Linked DNA regions of Chitinophaga caseinilytica. The protein of the gene in region 1 binds, or shares a complex with, the protein of each later gene. Links are inferred from orthologs where the notes say so. Each region holds a gene or a part of one and is shown in the gene's direction. Other genes may lie near its edges. The genes, in order: uvrA and mfd.

Region 1 (3,644 bases):
ACATTCAATCTCGGCACGGTTCCACAGCAAGGGCAAGGAAAACAGTTTTTTATGGTGAATGAACGGGCGTAAACCAGGAAAAATCCCGCCAACGCGCCAACGGCGGACAGTTCGGGAAATATTGGGAGCATGGGCCGTTTATCCGGCAGGGGATAACAATGTGCATTTCGTTCTGGATTTTTGCAGGGTATTAGATCAGCAGGGATTCGGGCTAACAGCACTCCCCCGAAAGGGATGCACAAAATTAACCGGAAAGCCGACATGTAGTTTGCCGGTCTTCACATATTTGATTTATTGATATTTATTTTTTCATTATATAATTGGGGAAACTCGGATTTTTCCATCCCTTGGTAAATGCGTAGTTTTATACCCTCAATTTGCGTTCGGGATCTAATATGGCAAAAAAGCAAAAAACAACGGAACAACCGGCTCCTATCGTGCACAGCGATGAAATGATCGAAGTTTACGGCGCCAGGGAACATAACCTGAAAAACCTGGATATCCGTATTCCGAAAAACAGTCTGGTCGTAATTACAGGCATCAGCGGCAGCGGCAAATCGTCGCTGGCGTTCGACACCATTTACGCCGAAGGTCAGCGCCGGTACATGGAAAGTTTCGGGGCCTACGCCCGCCAGTTTATCGGCGATATGGAACGCCCGGATGTAGACAAGATCACTGGCCTGTCTCCCGTTATTTCCATCGAGCAGAAAACGACCAACAAGAATCCCCGTTCCACCGTTGGCACCATCACCGAGATTTACGACTTCCTCCGCCTGCTATACGCCCGCGCCAGCGAAGCCTTCTCCTATAACACCGGCAAGCGCATGACCCGCTTCTCCGAAGAAGAGATCATGGCGCACATCTTTTCCCATTTCCCGAAAAAGAAACTGGTCATCCTCGCCCCCCTCGTCCGCGGCCGTAAAGGCCACTACCGCGAACTTTTCGAACAAGTCCGCAAACAGGGGTTCGTTAAGGTGCGGGTAGACGGGGAAGTGATGGACCTCAAGGAAAGAATGCAGGTAGACCGGTACAAGATCCACGACATCGAACTGGTGATAGACCGCATCCAGGTGCAGGACGATGCCCGCGTGCGCATCAGCCAGAGCGTCCAGAAAGCGCTCCAGCTGGGCAAAGGGCTCATGTTCGTCATGGACCACGATTCCGGAAAGCTCTCCCAGTACAGCCGGCAGCTGATGTGTGAAGACACGGGCATTTCCTACGAAGAGCCGTCGCCCAACACCTTCTCCTTCAACTCGCCCTACGGCGCCTGCCCCCGCTGCAAAGGCCTCGGCACCATTTACCAGATCAATATGGACGATGTGCTGCCCGACCGCAGCAAATCCATCAACGAAGGCGGCCTCGTGCCCCTCGGCGAAGCGCGCGACACCTTCACTTTCAAGCAGGTACAGCAACTCGCCAAAAAATATAAATTCTCCCTTTCCGCGCCCATCGATAAAATCCCCGAAAACGCCCTCAATGTGCTCCTTTTCGGCGACGAGAACGGCAAACTGGAAGTGGACATGGGATTCGAGGAGAATGGTACCCCCGAGCCCTACGCCACCGAATACGAAGGCGTAGTAAATATGGTACGCCGGTATTTCAACGACACTTCTTCCGACTACGTGCGCAACTGGGCCGAAGGCTTCATGCAGCTTTCGGCTTGCCCGGAATGCAACGGCACCCGCCTCAAGAAGGAAAGCCTCATGTTTAAGGTAGACGGGAAAAATATTTCCGAGCTCGGAGAACTGAACCTCGCCAGCCTGGCCGTTTGGTTCAGCGATATCGAGAAACGCCTGAGCAACAAGCAGAACGTGATCGCCAAAGACGTGCTGAAGGAAATCCGCGAACGCCTCGGGTTCCTGCTGGACGTGGGCCTCACTTACCTCACGCTCAACCGCCCTACCCGCACGCTTTCCGGCGGCGAAAGCCAGCGTATTCGCCTGGCCACGCAGATCGGTTCCCAGCTCATGGGCATCACCTATATCCTCGATGAGCCTTCCATCGGGCTACATCAGCGCGATAACATGCGCCTCATCGACGCACTGCGCAACCTCAAGGAAATGGGGAACTCGGTGCTGGTGGTGGAACACGATAAAGATATCATGCTGCACGCAGACCACCTGATCGATATCGGTCCGGGCGCGGGCCTGCACGGCGGCCAGGTGGTAGCCCAGGGCACCCCGGCCGAAATGCTGAAGCTGAAAACCGCCACGGCGGGATATCTGAACGGGATACACGAAATCACCGTGCCCAAAGAGCGCCGCAAAGGCAACGGGAAGTTCCTGGAACTGAAAGGCGCATCCGGCAACAACCTCAAAAATGTCGGCATCAAACTGCCGCTCGGAACGTTCATCTGCGTGACCGGCGTATCCGGCAGCGGCAAATCTACGCTCATCAACGAAACTTTATACCCGATCCTTTCCCGCCACGCCTACAACTCCAAACTGACGCCCATGCCATATAAAAGCGTGAAAGGGCTGGAGGAGCTGGATAAGGTGATCGAGATCGACCAGTCGCCCATCGGGCGCACCCCGCGCAGCAATCCCGCTACCTATTGCGGATTCTTCACGGAGATCAGGCAGCTTTTTGCCGCGGTGCCCGAAGCCAAAATCCGCGGGTACAACGCCGGCCGTTTCTCCTTCAACGTGAAAGGCGGCCGCTGCGACGTTTGCGAAGGTGCGGGCGTTCGGGTGATCGAAATGAACTTTCTGCCGGATGTGTACGTGCATTGCGAAAAATGTAACGGCCGCCGCTATAACCGCGAAACCCTCGAAATCCGCTATAAAGGCAAATCCATCAGCGATGTGCTGGATATGACCGTCGAAGAAGCCGTGGAATTCTTCCAGGCGGTGCCGTACCTTCACCGCAAAGTGAAGACGTTGCAAGACGTTGGCCTGGGATACATCACCCTGGGGCAATCGGCCGTAACCCTTTCGGGTGGCGAGGCACAGCGGGTGAAAGTAGCGACGGAACTGTCGAAAAAGGATACCGGTAAAACCATCTATATCCTCGACGAGCCCACAACAGGCCTCCATTTCCAGGATATCCAGCTGCTGCTCAACGTGTTGAACAAACTGGTAGACCGGGGGAACACGGTACTCGTGATCGAACATAACCTCGATGTGGTGAAAGTGGCGGATTATGTGGTAGACCTCGGCCCCGAAGGCGGCGAAGGCGGCGGGCGCATCCTCGCCACCGGGACCCCGGAAGAAGTCAGCCAGTGCAAGGAAAGCCATACCGCCCTATTTTTGAAGAAAGAACTCAAGCAATAGGCGAACATGCCAACAGCCCGTTATATGAAATATCTGTTCCTGTTTCTTTGTTGCATAGCGGCACTTTCCGCGTGCGACGACGATACCAAGGTGTGCGACCAGGATACGCGTACCTCTGCCAACATCCGTTTCCGCTATCCCGTTCCCGGCAATCCCACGCAGAATAAAGATACCGTGCTGCCCAAGGTGACGGTGTTTGCCCTGAACAAAGACAGCCTGATCCGGAAGCGCACCGGCCTCAGCGGCATGCAACTGCCGCTCGATCTGCATAACGATACGAGCCGGTTCTATTTCCAGACAGACAGTACGGCGAAGGCCGATACGCTTACCTTTGCGTATAAACGCCAGCCGCATTTCGTGTCGGCCGGGTGC
Region 2 (4,108 bases), 1.1 Mb from region 1 along the record:
GCGCTTGTTTTTCTTTTCGTGGATGGGCAAATCCAGCGTCACGAACTGCCCGGCCTTAAAGTGGAATGCTTCCTTTTCGGGGATGTGGATCCAATATCTACGCGTGTTATACGTCTCGTTCACAATCTTCGTTACCACGCCGGTATACCATTGTTCGAGCATGTATGAAGGTTTTTTGCAAGATGAGTAAAGCCATTTCACATAAATTACGCTTTTTTTCCGGTTTACGGGGGAATGTAGGAATGTTCGCCCGGTGCCGGGCATATCCCTGACCCAAGGGAAGCAGAAAACTTGAAAATGCCTTATCTTTGCATCCTTCATGAATTTGCAGGGAGTATTACAATTATTTGAACGTGATCCCCGCCTGAAATCACTGGCGGACGGGACCCTCATGCCCGCGCCCCGCTATTTTCACCTCACGGGCCTTACCGGCAGCGCCGCCGCCTTCGTGGCAGTGGCCCACCGCAACAGCTCAGACGCCAATCACCTCATCATCCTGAACGACAAGGAAGAAGCCGCTTATTTCCATAACGACCTGGAACATCTTTCCCAGGCGCTGGATATCTTCTACTTCCCCGATTCGTTCAAGAAAACCGGCGTCTTTTCCGACTTCAACAGCAGCCACAGCATGCTGCGGACGGAAGCCCTCATGAAGCTCACCGGGCCCCAGCCCCACAAGAAAGTGCTCGTCACCTACCCCGAAGCCATCTTCGAAAAGGTAGCCGGCAACACATCGTACAACACCAACATGGTGTCTGTCAAAGTCGGCGAAAACCTCAAGGTAGACGAGCTCCTCGCCAAACTCGTGGAATGGGGCTTCGAAAGCACCGATTTCGTGTACGAGCCCGGGCAATACGCCGTTCGCGGCGGCATCCTGGACATATATTCCTTCGGGAACGACAAGCCCTACCGCATGGAACTCTTCGGAGACGAGGTAGACTCCATCCGCCTGTTCGACCCCGAATCCCAGCTTTCCGAGCGCAAGCTCATGCAGGTGACCCTCATCGCCAATATGGACACCCGGGCCACCACGCACCAGAAAATGTCGCTCACGGAATTCCTCCCGGAAAACACCACCGTCTGGATCAAAGACCCCGCTTACGTACAGGGCGTACTGAACCAGATGGAACAGCGGCTCGACGACTGGCTGCAATCCGGCCGCGCCACAGACGTGAGCGACGACGAAGCCATTCAGCTGTATGAAGCAGACTTCTCGAAGGCGGATGTGCTCATGAACGACCTGCTGCAGCGCCATTGCGTGGTGTTCGGGGCGCACTTCAATTTCGAAAAGGTACCGGCCGGCGTGCAGGAAATCGCGTTCCGGACGATGGAACAACCCGTTTTCAACCGCCAGTTCGATCTGCTCATCAAAGACCTTTCCGCCCAGAACGCCGCCAAAACCGCGCTGTTCATCTTCGCGGAAAACCCGCGGCAGCTCGAAAGGCTCCGCAGCATTTTCGAAGACCTCAAAGCCGATTTTCTTTTCTATCCCATCCCGGTGCCCATCAGCGCAGGGTTCGTGGACCCGGGTCTGAAAATCGTTTGCTATACCGATCACCAGATCTTCCAGCGCTTCCATAAATACAAAGTGAAGCAGGCCTACAATAAGAACAAGGCCATTACGCTGAAAACTTTACAGGAACTGCAGTCCGGCGATTTCGTGACCCACATCGATCACGGCGTGGGCGTATATTCCGGCTTGCAGAAAATCGAAGTGGGCGGGAAGATGCAGGAAGCGATCCGTATCATCTATAAAAACAACGATCTGCTGTATGTGAACATCAACTCACTGCACAAGATCAGCAAATACACCGGCAAGGAAGGCGTTACGCCCAAAGTCAATAAACTCGGCAGCGACGCGTGGGAGAAACTGAAGGAAAAAGCGAAAACCGAAGTAAAGGACATCGCCAAAGACCTCATCAAGCTCTACGCCGCCCGCAAAGCGCAGCAAGGGTTCCAGCATACGCCGGATACCTATCTGCAAACCGAACTGGAAGCCTCGTTCATTTACGAAGACACGCCAGACCAGTCTAAAGCCACGGCCGACGTGAAGCGCGACATGGAATCCCCCTCGCCGATGGACCGCCTCGTTTGCGGCGACGTGGGCTTCGGCAAAACCGAAGTAGCCGTGCGCGCCGCATTCAAAACCGTGGTAGACGGCAAACAGGCCGCCGTGCTCGTGCCCACCACCATCCTCGCGTTCCAGCACTGGAAAACGTTCTCCGAGCGGTTGAAGGATTTCCCCTGCACGGTGGATTACATCAACCGTTTCAAATCCGCCAAGGAGAAGAAGGAAACGCTGAAAAGACTGGAAGAAGGAAAGGTAGACATCATCATCGGTACGCATTCGCTGCTCGGCAAGGAAGTGAAGTTCAAAGACCTCGGCGTCATGATCGTGGACGAAGAACAGAAATTCGGCGTTACGGCGAAGGAAAAGCTGAAAACGATGAAAGTGAACGTGGATACGCTCACGCTAACGGCCACGCCTATCCCGAGGACGTTGCAGTTCTCGCTCATGGGCGCGCGCGACCTTTCCATCATCAATACCCCGCCGCCCAACCGCCAGCCCATCGAAACGGAAGTGCTCGTGTTCGACAAAGAGCAGATCCGCGACGCCATTTATTATGAAACGGAGCGCGGTGGCCAGGTGTATTTCATCCACAACCGGGTAAACGGTCTGCGCGAAATGGCCGGCCTCATCCAGGAGCTTTGCCCGGACCTGAGCATCGCCACGGCGCACGGGCAGATGGAAGGGCATAAGCTGGAAGAAGTGATCCTCGATTTCATCGACCGCAAGTACGACGTGCTGGTTTGTACCAATATCGTGGAAAGCGGGGTGGATATTTCCAACGCCAATACCATTATCATCAACAACGCCCATCACTTCGGCCTGAGCGATCTGCACCAGCTGCGCGGCCGTGTGGGCAGAAGCAATAAGAAAGCGTTCTGTTACCTGATGGCGCCGCCGATGAGCACGCTGCCGGCAGACAGCCGCAAACGCCTCCAGACGCTGGAGCAACACAGCGAACTGGGCTCCGGCTTCCAGATCGCCATGCGCGACCTCGATATCCGCGGCGCCGGGAATCTCCTGGGCGGCGAACAAAGCGGCTTCATCGCGGAGATCGGGTTCGATATGTACCAGAAAATCCTCGACGAAGCCATCCGCGAGCTCAAGCAAACCGATTTCAAAGACCTGTTCAAAGACCAGCTGGAAGAAAAGAAAGATTACGTTTCCGATACTACCATCGATACCGACCTCGAAATCCTCATCCCCGACACGTATATCGAAAGCATCCAGGAAAGACTGAACCTCTACCAGGAGCTCGACAATATCACGCAGGAGTCCAAACTACAGGAATTCGCCGCCGGGCTGGAAGACCGCTTCGGGCCCGCACCGGAACCCGTACACGATCTGTATACCACCATCCGCTGCCGCTGGATGGCCATTGCACTGGGCTTCGAGAAAATGATCCTCAAGGAAGAAACCCTCCGCTGTTATTTCATCAATAACCCGGACAGCCCCTACTTCGAATCGCCCACGTTCCAGCATATCCTGCACTACATCCAGACGCGCACCAACAACGCACGCCTGAAACAGGTAGGCAAGAATTTCATGCTCATCGTAGACAGGATAGACTCCATGACCAAGCTGCACGACTTCCTCCGCAAAATGACCGACGCGCGGAGTTAAGAACTTTTGTAACATATCTTTGTTTTATACGTTACACCGGCACACAAAAACATTTTACCTGACTAAAACTTAAAGAAAAGTTAAAGCCGGCACAAGCATATGGAAACACATCCATGCCCCGCATCCTGCTGGTGAATTTAAAACTGAAAGCAATGAAAAGATTAACCGTACTTTTAATGGCCCTTGTTATGACAGCAACTTCCTTTGCACAGACTACCGACAACAAGCCCCCGGTAAAAAAGATCGAAGTGAACGGCAGCGCCGAAATCGAGATCACGCCCGACGAGATCTATTTCAACATCACCCTGCGCGAATACATGAAGAACAAAACGCAGAAGGTATCCATCACCGAACTGGAACAAAAACTCCAGAAAGCCGTGGAAGCCGCTGGTATCGCGAAAGGTGATTTCACCATCG

What was found.
Region 2: the proteins of uvrA (region 1) and mfd are in contact, whole or in part, in a crystal structure (PDB 4DFC), measured with the Escherichia coli proteins. The link is inferred for Chitinophaga caseinilytica from one-to-one orthologs.

Annotation. Positions count from the first base shown.
Region 1 is NZ_CP150096.1:1,815,140-1,818,783, forward strand. The notes cover bases 48-3,472. They hold uvrA (excinuclease ABC subunit UvrA), read left to right. Parts: upstream 48-395; coding sequence 396-3,272; downstream 3,273-3,472. Other genes in these bases: WJU22_RS07800 (DUF6452 family protein), read left to right, coding at 3,297-3,472. Outside these bases: more of WJU22_RS07800, read left to right, coding at 3,473-3,644. UniProt on the Escherichia coli protein: The UvrABC repair system catalyzes the recognition and processing of DNA lesions. UvrA is an ATPase and a DNA-binding protein. A damage recognition complex composed of 2 UvrA and 2 UvrB subunits scans DNA for abnormalities.
Region 2 is NZ_CP150096.1:733,253-737,360, reverse strand. What follows is about bases 3-3,891. They hold mfd (transcription-repair coupling factor), read left to right. Parts: upstream 3-319; coding sequence 320-3,691; downstream 3,692-3,891. Other genes in these bases: WJU22_RS03120 (SIMPL domain-containing protein), read left to right, coding at 3,844-3,891; WJU22_RS03130 (ferredoxin--NADP reductase), read right to left, coding at 3-162. In the rest of the region: more of WJU22_RS03130, read right to left, coding at 1-2; more of WJU22_RS03120, read left to right, coding at 3,892-4,108. UniProt on the Escherichia coli protein: Couples transcription and DNA repair by recognizing RNA polymerase (RNAP) stalled at DNA lesions. Mediates ATP-dependent release of RNAP and its truncated transcript from the DNA, and recruitment of nucleotide excision repair machinery to the damaged site.